Anaerobacillus sp. CMMVII: one gene and its partner. Each later gene encodes a partner of the first gene's protein in a complex. Links are inferred from orthologs where the notes say so. Each region holds a gene or a part of one and is shown on either strand. Other genes may lie near its edges. The genes, in order: H1D32_RS13950 and spoIIQ.

The links.
Region 2: the proteins of H1D32_RS13950 (region 1) and spoIIQ are in contact, whole or in part, in a crystal structure (PDB 3TUF), measured with the Bacillus subtilis proteins. The link is inferred for Anaerobacillus sp. CMMVII from one-to-one orthologs.

What each region holds. Positions count from the first base shown.
Region 1 is NZ_JACEHK010000010.1:91,123-97,814, forward strand. What follows is about bases 1,541-4,439. They hold H1D32_RS13950 (SpoIIIAH-like family protein), read left to right. Parts: upstream 1,541-2,653; coding sequence 2,654-3,226; downstream 3,227-4,439. Other genes in these bases: spoIIIAF (stage III sporulation protein AF), read left to right, coding at 1,541-1,991; spoIIIAG (stage III sporulation protein AG), read left to right, coding at 1,988-2,650; H1D32_RS13955 (IS110 family RNA-guided transposase), read right to left, coding at 3,390-4,439. Outside these bases: spoIIIAE (stage III sporulation protein AE), read left to right, coding at 12-1,166; more of spoIIIAF, read left to right, coding at 1,350-1,540; more of H1D32_RS13955, read right to left, coding at 4,440-4,622; H1D32_RS13960 (hypothetical protein), read left to right, coding at 5,373-5,717; accB (acetyl-CoA carboxylase biotin carboxyl carrier protein), read left to right, coding at 6,056-6,547; accC (acetyl-CoA carboxylase biotin carboxylase subunit), read left to right, coding at 6,560-6,692. UniProt on the Bacillus subtilis protein: Involved in forespore engulfment. Forms a channel with SpoIIIAH that is open on the forespore end and closed (or gated) on the mother cell end.
Region 2 is NZ_JACEHK010000017.1:187,823-194,529, forward strand. Bases 1,379-4,292 are described here. They hold spoIIQ (stage II sporulation protein SpoIIQ), read left to right. Parts: upstream 1,379-2,389; coding sequence 2,390-3,196; downstream 3,197-4,292. Other genes in these bases: spoIID (stage II sporulation protein D), read left to right, coding at 1,379-2,139; H1D32_RS22395 (hypothetical protein), read left to right, coding at 3,434-3,610; H1D32_RS22400 (DUF4212 domain-containing protein), read left to right, coding at 3,681-3,986; H1D32_RS22405 (sodium:solute symporter family protein), read left to right, coding at 4,034-4,292. Also shown: H1D32_RS22380 (alanine/glycine:cation symporter family protein), read left to right, coding at 1-934; more of spoIID, read left to right, coding at 1,126-1,378; more of H1D32_RS22405, read left to right, coding at 4,293-5,695; H1D32_RS22410 (DUF294 nucleotidyltransferase-like domain-containing protein), read left to right, coding at 5,676-6,707. UniProt on the Bacillus subtilis protein: Involved in forespore engulfment and required for anchoring membrane proteins on the forespore side of the septal membrane. Forms a channel with SpoIIIAH that is open on the forespore end and closed (or gated) on the mother cell end.

The DNA of each region.
Region 1 (6,692 bases):
ATCATGAAAAAATAATTATAATAGCAGTCTTAATGTTCTTTCTTCTACCTATTGTTGCACTTGCAGAACCACCACCCCAAGAAAATCTTGTAGAACAACAGCTTTCTCAATTAGGAGTCGATGAAATTAGAGAGTATTGGGAACAAATCGTTACAGAATATGGCGGTTTTTTACCAGAAAATCAAAAAGGCTCATTTATGGAATTTGTCCGAGGGGACAAACAATTCTCAATAAAAGAGTGGCTGCTTGGGTTCGTCCGCTATTTTTTTCATGAGCTGATTGTGAATGGTAAGTTACTTGGAACATTAATCTTATTAACTGTTTTTAGTGTAATACTCCAAAATTTACAAACAGCTTTTGAAAGAAATGCAGTCAGTAAAGTAGCGAATGCGATTGTTTATATGGTGTTAATGATTATTGCGATTAATAGTTTTTATATAGCAGTCAATTATGCGCAATCTGCTATTTCAATGATGATTAATTTTATGATTGCGTTGTTACCATTGTTATTGGCACTCCTGGCCTCTATTGGAAGCCTAACTTCAGTCGCTTTGTTTCATCCACTTATCATTTTGCTCGTAAATTCAAGTGGATTGTTAATCCAGCACTTTGTTTTACCTTTGTTGTTCTTATCAGCATTATTAAGCCTTGTTAGTACGCTAACAGATCATTATAAAGTTACAAAGCTAGCAAATTTATTGCGCAATATTAGTGTAGGTACTCTTGGTATTTTCCTGACAATATTTTTGGGGGTCATTTCCGTACAAGGAGCTGTTACCGCTGTTGCCGATGGCATTACCATTAGGACAGCAAAGTTTGTTACTGGCAACTTTGTACCTGTTGTAGGGCGCGTTTTTACAGATGCAGCTGATACTGTTATGGGGGCATCAATTCTATTAAAAAACACCGTGGGTATAGTTGGTTTGGCAATTCTACTGCTCATATGCGCATTTCCTGCAATTAAAGTTTTAACGTTAGCGATCATTTTTAATCTAGCCGCAGCGGTTCTACAACCCATCGGCGGTGGCGCGATCATCAATAGTTTATCAATTATTGGGAAAGCAGTGATCTTTATCTTCGCAGCTCTAGCAACGGTTTGTCTCATGTTCTTCCTGGCAATCACGATTATGGTGGCTGCAGGGAATTTATCACTAATGATGAGGTAAGAATTTCGGTCGAAGCACTGATAGGAGGATGAACAAATGGATAAGCAAGAAACAATGAAAGAAGTAGGTTCAACGATAGCTTTATCTCTATTTGTTATCGGGTTAATGTATTTCTTCATTTTTCTATAGAACTATATTCCAACCTAGAATTTACGCTTTACATTAGAAGGGAGGCGAGGAACGATGCAGTTTTTAACAGAATGGATTAGCAACATCATTCTACTTATCCTACTAGCAACTATTTTAGAACTCCTCTTGCCTAACTCAAGCTTGCAAAGGTATGTAAAGATGGTTGTTGGTTTGCTTCTGTTAGTCATTATTTTAACGCCACTATTATCAATTTTTTCTAAAGATGTTGATAGCTGGGTATCATCCTTAGGCTTTTCAAACCAATTAGAGGAAAATAATGTACAAATTTCTCTAGAAAATAAGAAAAGAGAAATACAAGAGGTAACTCTTGCATATATTTCAGAACAAGTGGCTGTCCAACTTAAGAGACAAGTAGAAGAGGGGATGATTACAAAGTTTGAAAAAGAGATAGTAGAAGTAGATGTAGCCTTAGAAGATTTTTTAGAAGAAGATGATTACCTAAATAGTATTACGAAAGTATCGATACGACTCAAAAGTATTGAAGACGAGGAAGAGATCGTAAGTGACATTGTACCAGCTGTAGCCCTCGTCAAAATAGATACAACCAATCGTGTAGAGCCAACCACTGAGCAAACGACAAATACAAAAGAGGTTCTTCAATATTTAGCAGCTTCTTGGTTGATACCAGTAGAAAAAATTGAAGTTTTAATGGAAGGAGGGAGTTTAGATCAATGACCAAAAAAGATGATAATGGACAATGGATCAAAAAACTTTTTACAAACAAGGACGAAAAGAAAAAAAGAAGTAGTCCCCTTCAATATTTAGCTATCGTACTATGTGTTGGTCTAGCGCTCATGATTTTTAGTAACTTCTCAAAACCAAGTAGTTTACAAGACAGTGTCCCAGTATTTAAAGAGGAGACGAAAGATACAGGCGAAGCTGTAACTGTCTTCACAAGTAAAACTGGGGAAGATCCAGTAACAATGCAAGACTATGAATATACTTATGAAAAGCAACTTAGAGACGCGCTAGAGGAGATTGTAGGAGTATCTGATGTTACAGTCATGATCAATCTACAAGAAACTGAAACAAAGATTTTTGAAAGAAATAAAAGTATTAAGGAACAAAAGACAGATGAGACGGATCGCGAAGGTGGCAAGCGTAACGTCGAAGATACTACTAGAGAAGATGAAGTTGTTATCATTCGAACTGGTGATAAAGAAGAGCCACTCGTAGCGAAAATAGAAAAGCCAACTATTAGAGGCGTTCTTGTGGTCGCTAGAGGAGTAGAAAATATCCAAGTCAAAACATGGGTAGTAGAAGCAGTGAGTAGAGTATTAGATGTACCTACACACCGAGTTTCAGTATTACCTAAGAAATCAAAGGGGGAATAAAAAATGGTATTAAAAAGACAAACAGTTTGGTTATTAACAATGCTTAGTTTAATTATTGTGTTATCGGTGTACTACATCACATCACCAATTCCAAATGATCAATTAGCGTTTGTAGGCGATGAGGCAGAAAGCCAAAAGGATGATACGTTTGTAGAAATTGGAGAACTAACAAAAGAAGAAATGGAAAACCTGTTAGATGACAATATTTTAACTAGCTTTACAAACGACGAAGTATTTAACACAATTCGTTTAGAACGCCAAATTGCAAGAGACCGCTTAAGTGCAGATTATGTCGCTGTAGTTGCTTCGGTTGATGCATCTGCAGATGTGCAGAGCCGAGCTATGGATAACATTGAAAGTTTACGAGTGTTAGCTCAAAAGGAAGAAATGCTTGAAACGTTAATTAAAACAAAGGGTTACGAAGATGTATTAGTTATTGCTGAAGGTGATGAAGTAAAGATCATCGTTAAGGCTAATGAACTTTCTAAGGAAGAGGCTGTTAAAATCAATTTAATGGCTCGTGAACAACTTGGAATTAACAATATCGCTGTTGCCTTCCAACCAAGCACTAAGTAAATAACAAAAACTGGGATTGGTCTAAGACGGCCAATCCCTTTTATTTATAAGGCTGTTTGTATGAAAACTCTTTTTGGCCAGAAGGCAACACTAAACTAAGCCCTCCACATTTCCATTTTTTTTGGGGGCTGAGGTTCCTTTATCTATTGTTTATTTTTTATTGTTAAGCAGTCTTGTCTTCAGTCAATTCAATACTGTAGCCTTTCCTCTTTAGATATTGAACCATCTTAAGTTCTTTGTTTTGTTCTTTCTGCTGGTAATAATCAGGGCCTAGTTCCTGATAGGGTTCTTTTGTTTTTAGTATGTTGTAAGCAATGGTCAAAAGTAAATGAGCAGATGCAATACGAGCTTTTGCTATCCCTTGTCGTTTCATAATTCTTTTGCGGTGTGCAGAGATACGGTTAACCTGCCTATCTGTGGCAAATGAACATTCTACGGCAGCCGTTCGCAGGGCTTTGTTCCCATAGGTAGTTTTACTTTTTTTTTTAATACCAGCACTCTCATAGTTTCCTGGACTTACACCAGCCCATGAGGCCAGACGCTTTGCTGATCCAAAGACAGACATGTCCACTCCCATTTCGGCTATGAAAATAGCGACTGAGTCTTTATTCACACCAGGTATCGTATCTAACAGTTCACATTCTTCTCGATAAGGAATGAGTACCTGATCAATCTGTTCGACTATTTTATCAATGGTCTCATCCAGGTAGGCAATATGTTCCCAATGGAAACGAAGCATATCACAATGATGTTTACGTATACGTCCATTTAGGGCTTCGTAAATTTCTGTTAGGGAAGCCTTAACTCTTGGATCCACCATTTGTTGAAGTGATTGAATTTCAATCTTTTCTCCGTTAATAAGAGCTTCGAGAATGCGACATCCGGTAACACCGAATATGTCTGAAAAAACAGAGGTTAGCTTAATGTTCGCGTCTTGAAGTATTTTGTGTATTCGATTACGCTCGGAAGTACGAGAATTAATTAGCTTTTTTCGATACCGAGTTAAATCACGTAAATCACGAATATCTTCAGGGGGAACAAAACTACTTTCGATTAACCCAGAACGCAATAATTTTGCCAACCATTCGGCATCTTTAACGTCTGTTTTCCGTCCTGGAACATTTTTGACATGTTGAGCATTGGCAAGTACCAGCTGCACATTATGTTCGAGTATATTCCAGACTGGCTTCCAATAAACTCCTGTGCTTTCCATTACCGCATCCGTTACTTCATGTGAAGTTAACCAATCACTTAAAGCTAGAAGACCGGACGTGGTGGTTGGAAAGGTTTGAATTTCTTTTTTAGGTCTCTTATCCAAAGGACCGAACAAAACACAAGCTACTACTGTTTCTTGGTGTACATCTAGGCCTGCACACCGCTCAATCATTGCTTCCATTTAAGCGTCACCTCATAAAATTATTAACAATACAAGTGACAGTCGATTCAATACAAAATTTTTGTATTCGTACTCCAGGCACATTAGATGGTTCTTCAAATCTGTCACAACCAGTTTTTCGTACAGGGTATCTTCTGAAGGGAAGATCCACCAAACAGTCTCCGGACTGGCAGTATTGTTAGAGTCATTATGGTCAGACAATAATGGGGCTAGACCTTTAAATTGGGGCAACAGCTATTTTAATGATAGATGGTGGCGGCGAGAAGCGCCGCCATGGGAGTTTTTCGTAAACTTTGTAGCTTTTAGGTCGTAACCAAGCATTCGCTTGGTTACGACCTAAAAGCTAATAGCAACCATCTTTTGAAAAGATCGTTACGAAAAAAAAACTTAAAGAATTAGCGATATATAAGTTGTTTATAATTAACTCTAATTTGGAATAAGCTATTGATGTGTAGTGTGGTGCTTTTACGCTTATTTTAAAAAGAAATTACACTTTTCACACCAATTCTTGTTTTAGAACTCAGTTTCCTCAAAGTTTGTTGCTTTTAAAATAGGTAGAATTTACATGATATAGTTGAGCGTCGAGTAATCTTAAGAACTAAATTACGATCAGAACCTTGCTATAGATGCAATTCTTATTTTATAGTGGTATAATACGACTTTGGTAAAGTAAAGGAAATATAACATTTTTTACTTAGTTTTTTAAGCTAAGTTTCTAATTCATTTTACTTAGGTAAGGGAGAGATCATCATGCAATGGAATGACTTAACAGAAGGAGCCAAAGCTGTCTTAGAACAAACACGAAATATGAAGAACGATCAAATTCAAATCGTTGAGTTCGAAGTAGGCTTTGTACAAGAGCTTGAATCAACTGATGATGCTACAAGTGGAGTATCAATCCAGGAAGAAGATTATCAGTCGTTGAAAAAATACACACAGGAAAATGAGTATGGTGATAAATTCCATATGGCAAGAAATAAGAATATTGTCAAAATAATCTTATTAGAAAATGGGAAAATTCCGGAAAATCTTTCAGAGTTTCCAGTTTTTAAACAATATAAGAAAGACGTTGCTGCAGTGACTGAAGAGCAGTAAACGTTTCTGGATGACCTAAATGGATAGGTCATCTTTTTTTGTTTGGCTGTTTTCGTAACTTTGTTGCTTTTAGGTCATAACCAAGCATTCGCTTGGTTATGACCTAAAAGCTAATAGTAACAATCTTTTTAGAAAAGAGCGTTTTTTTTGAAACGACAGCTAAAAAATGGAAGATTATTTTTTAGTAGAAAAATCTTTATGATAATGGTAAATTTGATATAGCAACAAATTAGTAGTAAGTCATAAGACAAAGTAAACAAAAAATGTCGAATAAAGTTCCAAAGTATAAAAAAATGTTGAAAAAGAAATGATGGAAAATAAACGAGGAGTGACGAATGATGATTAAAATTCAAGATATTCGCGAACTAATTAAGGCTATTGATCAATCAAGTATTGAAGAGTTTAAATACGAGCAAGAGGGAACAAAAATCACCCTAAGAAAAGAAAGAAAGCAGCTTGAACAAGTACAGCAGTTCGTTCAACAACCGGCACCAATCCCGCAACAAGTGGTTACTTCTATACCGCAGCAAGTTGAACAAGTGGTAGAAAGCGAATCGAAATCGGAAACACCAATTGCCCCAGCTGCTAATTTACATAAGATAACGTCACCAATGGTTGGTACATTTTATGCAGCGCCATCACCAGATTCAGACTCGTATGTCAAAGTAGGAAGCAAAGTGACTCAAGATTCTGTTGTTTGTATCGTAGAGGCGATGAAACTAATGAATGAAATTGAAGCAGAGATTAAAGGGGAAATTGTAGAAATTTTAGTTGAGAATGGACAACTAGTTGAGTACGGTCAAGAGCTATTTTTAGTGAAAGCAGAATAGGAGAGAAGCTTGATGATAAAAAAACTACTAATAGCAAATCGAGGGGAAATTGCAGTTCGGATTATTCGAGCTTGTCGCGAGATGGGGATTGAAACAGTTGCTGTTTATTCAGAAGCTGATAAGGAATCATTACATGTAAGGCTAG
Region 2 (6,707 bases), on another replicon or contig:
GGCGTTAGGTATTGGAAATAGTGTTCAGTCAAATACCATTGCAGGGGTAATGGAGAATTCATTTGGTATCAATAATCTTACAACAGGAATCATCTTATCTGTTTTAGCAGCGTTAATTATTTTTGGAGGAATTCAACGTATTAGTACGGTTGCAGGTTTCTTCGTGCCAGTTATGGCAGTTTTATATATCGGTGGGGCATTACTTATTCTTGCTATTAATTATGATCAAATCATTCCAGCCTTTGGACTGATTTTCCAATATGCGTTTAATCCAGTTGCAGCAACTGGTGGATTTGTAGGTGTTCTCGTATCAGAAGCCATTCGTAACGGGGTTGCTCGTGGGATCTTCTCGAACGAAGCTGGTCTTGGTACAGCAGCACTAATTGCTGGTAATGCAAAAACAGATCATCCTGTAAAACAAGCATTAGTAGCAATGACAGGTACGTTCATTGTAACGATCATTGTTTGTACGATGACTGGTTTAGTTCTTGTAATATCTGGATTTTGGGATCCAACAGGTGGATTACTATCTGGTGTAGTCCATGAGGCAGGCCTTGAAGGTGGAGCGTTAACAGGGGCAGCGTTCGCATCTGTATTAGGAACCGTTGGAGAATATATTGTTGCATTCTCAGTTATCTTCTTTGGCTTCTCAACCATCGTTGGCTGGTATGTATACGGTGAGAAATGTTTCGAATATTTAGTAGGAACAAGAGGAATTTTAGCTTACCGTGCAGCTTACATCACTGCTTGTGGTGTTGGTGCTGTAGCAAGCTTAACAACAGTTTGGGCATTTGCTGATATGGCTAACGCATTAATGATGATCCCGAACTTACTTGCACTTATTCTCTTAAGTAAGGTAGTAGTTCGTGAAACAAATGATTTCTTCGAAAATCACTACAAGGTTGCAGCGGTGGCAGTCAAAAAAGCAAGTTAATGAAGGAAACAGGCTGTTGAGAAGAACTCAACAGCCTGTTTTGTATTTTCAGCATTGCTTGGCTCCAATTTTTTAAGAAAAATAAATCTCAAGGTCTATCCTCTATTAAATTTGCATACAATGCTAGAGACAGAAAAACAGAATATTCGTCTACTAATTTCAGCACAAAATCAAAGTATGGAGGCGTATGCATGCGGCAAATTATTATTATTGGAGCAATTTTATGTAGTGTTATTCTTATTATCCCGACAATGCTCGTTCTAGCATTTCAAGGTAATGAAACAGACAAATCTATCAAACCTGTTTCAGTTCAAACCTCGAATGTCATTGACTCTAGTAACGAGATATCACCTGAAAATCTAAGTGTGGCCGTGTACCGCTCAAAATCACAAAGTATAGAGGAATATGATTTTGAAGAGTACATCATTGGCGTTGTTGCATCTGAAATGCCAGCCGAATTTTCACTTGAAGCATTAAAAGCACAGGCGCTAACGGCAAGGACTTATATTATTAAACATATGCTAAATCCTGGAGAGATTAGTCTTCCTGAAGGTGCAGTTGTAACTGATACGATTCAGCACCAAGTTTTTCGAAGTGATGCAGAACTTAAGGAATTTTGGAAAGAAAACTATGATTGGGCTAAGGCAAAAGTAACTGAAGCTGTACGTGCCACTCGTGGTCAAATAATTACACATGAAGGAGTTCCAATAACAGCTTCTTTCTTTTCAACAAGTAATGGCTTTACAGAAAACTCAGAGGATTTTTGGCCAAATGAATTTCCATACTTACGAAGTGTAGAAAGTCCATGGGATGTTGAATCTCCAAGATATTCTTCTGAAAAAATTGTGTCTTCACAAGAATTTTTTCAAGCGTTAGGTGTGAAGTTACCTGGTGATGGAACTGTAGGAGAAATTACTGCACGCACGAAAGGTGGGCGAGTAGCTACAGTTAATGTAAATGGTAAGACCTTTACTGGTAGGCAAATAAGAGAGAAGTTAGATTTAGACTCTAGCGATTTTAAATGGAAGAGAAGCGGCAATAATGTCATCATTGAAACGAAGGGTTGGGGACACGGCGTTGGTATGAGCCAATGGGGAGCCAACGGCATGGCCAAGGAAGGCAAGAATTATCAAGAGATTATTAAACACTATTATCAAGGAGTTCAAATTTCCTCGGTTGATCCGTTCATTGCTAATCTAAATTAAAAAGCAGCCTTTGGGCTGCTTTTTTAGTGTAAAGTTTAGAGTTTAGAGTGTAAAGTCTTGGAAAGTAATGCTTCGAAGCTCACCACTCACAACTCTACACTCTACACTCTACACTGTACACTCAAAACTAGTATTTAAAACTATGAATAATTTCTCCAACTTTGTCGAAAAATAATTTATTAAAAAAAGTTTTTAATTGTGTATATAATTCTCATAATTTGATCAGACTGATTGCTGAGGTGATGATTAAATGAGAGAAGAAAATCAATCTTCTAAATTAGCAAAACTGAAGGCAAACCTTCAGAAGACAATGAAAAAACGTTGGGTATTACCAGCACTTTACTTAGGTTTAGCAGCACTAGTATTAAGTACAGTAATCTGGCTTCAAGGATCTGATGAACAAATTACACAAGAAGATCCAAATGTTGAGCAAGGACCAACTGGTACAGATCAAGGTACAAATACTGAAGATGCTTTACCGGTAACAACAATGAATGAAGTGTTCAAAAAGCCATTTTTGAATGAAGAAGAAGTACAAGTTGTTGGTTACTACTTCGATTTCAATGCAACAGCTGAACAAAATGAATCTGCTCTCGTCTTTTACGATAATACTTTCTACCAAAACAAAGGTATGGATTTCGCATTAGAGAGTGGAGAAACATTCGATGTTGTCGCAGCATTAAGTGGTACTGTAGTAAAAGTTGAAAAGGATGCTCTTTTTGGTAACTTAGTTCATATCGAACATGAAAACAACGTTGTAACAATTTACCAAAGTTTAGAAGGCGTCAAAGTTGAACAAGGTCAATCGGTGAAACAAGGGGATGTAATCGGCCAAGCTGGTAGAAACCTTTATAACCAAGAAGCTGGCGTTCACGTACACTTTGAAATTCGTCATGATGGTGTTCCGGTAAATCCTAGTGACTTCTTTGAACAACCATTATCAGCACTTCCAGCTGCTAGTTCTGAAAAGACTGAAGGTGATGAAGTAGAAGAGCCAACTGACGAAGAACTAGAAGAAAATGCTGAAGAGCCACTTGAAGAAACAGACGATTTATAAGTCTAAATCATTTCAAAACAGCTTCCCACTGCATTACGCAGGCGGGGAGCTGTTTTTTGTTGTCTCAGAATCAAAACTATTCCCCACAAAGTCCTCTAGTAAACATCATTTTTTGTCAGAAAAAAAACTCGTTTGTAGTGAGAATTTTCACTTGTGCTAGCTTACAAAATCTGTAATAATACAATTATTGTTAAAATTTAGAATATTTAAATAAATTTACAAGACTGGAGGGATCGAATGTTTTATCTTTTTTTAGTAATTATTGGTGTAAGCGTTTTCTTGTCCTTTAAATTAAAAAAACCGAGTTTTTTAGCGGCACCAATAGGAGCGCTTGTTGTATTTATCATCATTCAAATCGCCATGGTTCCACTAGGATTTTTCGAGACTGTAAAATTTATTTTTAGTCTCAGATAAGCGCGTTCATCATGGAAACTTGTTTCTGTGTGACGATAAATTTTTTAAAAAAGAAAGGGGGTAAAAAACGATGAAGAAAATTGATAAGGAAGTAGCAGATGCTTACTTTCGCATTAGAACTCGCAATATCATCATCTTTTTGGCAATTGGCTTTAGCGTTTCATTTGGAGTGGTAGCCTTTGCGGAGTTTTTCTCGCAATTTACATTCATTGGCGGCGTACCACTACACTACTTCATGGGGGCTCAAGGAGCTGTATTGATCTTTATTTGCCTCCTATTCACAAACGCTGTCTTAAGTGACAAAGTTGATCGAGATTTTGGTATTGATGACGAGAAGAATGCGACTTTAAGTGCAGGGAAGGCAGTTGATCACTAAACATAACGTGGATGCGAAAAAAGAAATGAAAAAAGGGGGCGATTCAAATGGATGCGCAAGGTTTAATGTCAATTTCAATTATTTTTGCTACTTTCGCCCTTTATATCGGGATCTCTATTTATTGTCGAGCGAAAGTGACGTCTGATTTTTACGTAGCAAGTAGGGGAGTTCCACCGTTCTGGAATGGTATGGCGATTGGTGGAGACTGGATGAGCGCTGCCTCATTTATTGGTATGGCTGGAACTGTTATGATTTTGGGGTATGATGGTTTGGCTTATATCATGGGTTGGACTGGAGGCTATCTATTCTTAACCTTTTTATTAGCTCCACAACTGCGGAAATATGGTAGATACACGGTTCCTGAGTTTATTGGTGACCGATTCGGGACAAATAAAGGTCGCTTAATTGCGGCAATTGCCACGATTATTATCAGTTTCGTTTATATTATTGGTCAGCTTTCTGGATCAGGGGTAGTTATCGGACGCATTCTCCAAATCGATACGATGTATGGAACAATGATTGGTGTTGTCATTATTGCTATCTATGCGACATTAGGTGGGATGAAGGGGATTACCTGGACACAGGTTGCTCAATACATCATTTTGATTATTGCATACTTAATACCTGTTCTTTTTATGTCACTACAAATTACCGGAAACCCATTGCCGTGGCTATCGTATCACAACATTGTGAGTCAGCTCGGTGATCTCGATCGTGAGCTTGGATTCTCTGAATACTTTGCACCATTTTCATCGAGTAACAAAGCACAATTTTTAGGATTAATGTTCTGTTTAATGGTAGGAACTGCAGCATTACCACACGTGATTGTCCGTTTTTATACAGTGTCAACGATGAAGGCGGCTCGCTGGAGCGGAGCATGGGCACTTCTGTTTATCGGACTCTTATACTTATCGGCTCCTGCTTATGCGGCGTTTTCTCGTTTTATTTTAATGACGAAGGTTGCTGGTAGTCCAATTGACCAATTGCCTGCGTGGACAACAAGTTGGGTAGACACAGGTCGACTTAAGGTTGCTGATACAAACGGAGATGGTATTCTTAGTTGGCCAGAGATTGTTATTAGTAATGACATCGTGGTAATGGCGACACCAGAAATTGCAAATCTCGGAATGTTCGTCATTGGTCTAGTTGCTGCTGGTGCAATGGCCGCGGCGCTTTCGACAGCAGGTGGTTTGTTAATTACGATCTCATCATCGTTCGCTCATGACATTTACTATCGCTTGATGCGACCAGATGCAAGTGATGCGAGACGACTTAAGGCAGGGCGTTGGGCGATTGTTCTCTCAACCATTGTTGCTGGTGTTGTAGCGCTTGATCCTCCTGGAGTGATTACGCAAATTGTTGCTTGGGCCTTCTCGCTTGCAGCGGGTACGTTCTTCCCGGTTCTCCTATTAGGGGTTTGGTGGAAGCGTGCTAATGCCGAAGGGGCAATTGCCGGGATGCTTTCAGGTCTATTTGTAACCCTTGGATATATTTTCTTGGCCAGAAGTGGTATTACAATTTTTGGATTACTAGATACAGCAGCTGGTGTGTTTGGTGTACCAGTCAACTTACTTGTTATGTACACGGTCTCAAAACTAACAGCTGCACCACCTCAACATCTTCAAGACGAGTGTATCGACCTCAGATACCCAGAGCAAATGACTTATAAAGATGGTGAGGTATGGTTAGATGATGCCCCAGGAAGATAGTCCATTTTTAGAAAAAATAAGTCGGCACCCCTTGTTTCAAGGGGTGTCATCTGAAGTTTTTGCGGAGTTAATCGAAAAGTGTACGTTAAGAACTTATAAAAAAGGGGAAACGGTTTTATATAAAAAAACGCCACGCGAGGGTCTGCTCATAATTTTAGAAGGAATGGCAGAGGTACTAATTGACGACTCTAGTACAGGCGAAGTTCTGGAAGTTTTACAGACAAATGACATTATTGGTTTTTCAAGTTTAGCAGAATTTCTAGGAGAACCAGCGGAGCATATTTATGACTATACGGTTGAGGTAAAAGCAATAGAAGAGACGACTTGTTTGCAGGTTTCTTACTCGGTCATTGAAGAGCGTTGGCCAGATGAAAATGTTCGCGACTTTGTACTGCGACAGATAGCTGTTAGGCTTCGTGACATCTATGGCTCATTGGCTGAACAAGTTCAGTTAGCGAGCAAGTGGGGCGAAAGTGACCCATTTATTCAGCGTGTTCATGATTTAATGCAATTTCCAGTCAACACTGTTAGTCTTGATGACAGAATCCAAAACGTTGCCAAAAAAATGATAGATAAGAAGACGACATCTGTTTTAGTCATGGATCGAAAAGAGCTTGTTGGTATCATTACTGAAAATGATATTGTTGCAAGGGTCGTAGCCGGAAATCTTGGCTTAGACAAGCAAGCACGGGAAATTATGACGACAAATCCCTATACAATTTCCAGGGATGCTTATTATTATGAAGCACTTTCGTTATTTTTAATGAATGGGGTTAAGCATCTTCCTGTTGTCGGTGGGACGGGTGACATTGTCGGGATCGTCACCTTGTCAGATTTAATGAGAAAAAAAGATCGCGGAAAGTTAAACGTCATCCAAACCATTGAAGAATCGACAACGGAAACCATCGGTGAAGTGAAAGAAGCGATTTATAAAGTGTTAGAAACACTGATCAATGATGAGTTACCAACAATCAACATGTTAGAGGTTATTACGAAGTTGTATGATCGCCTC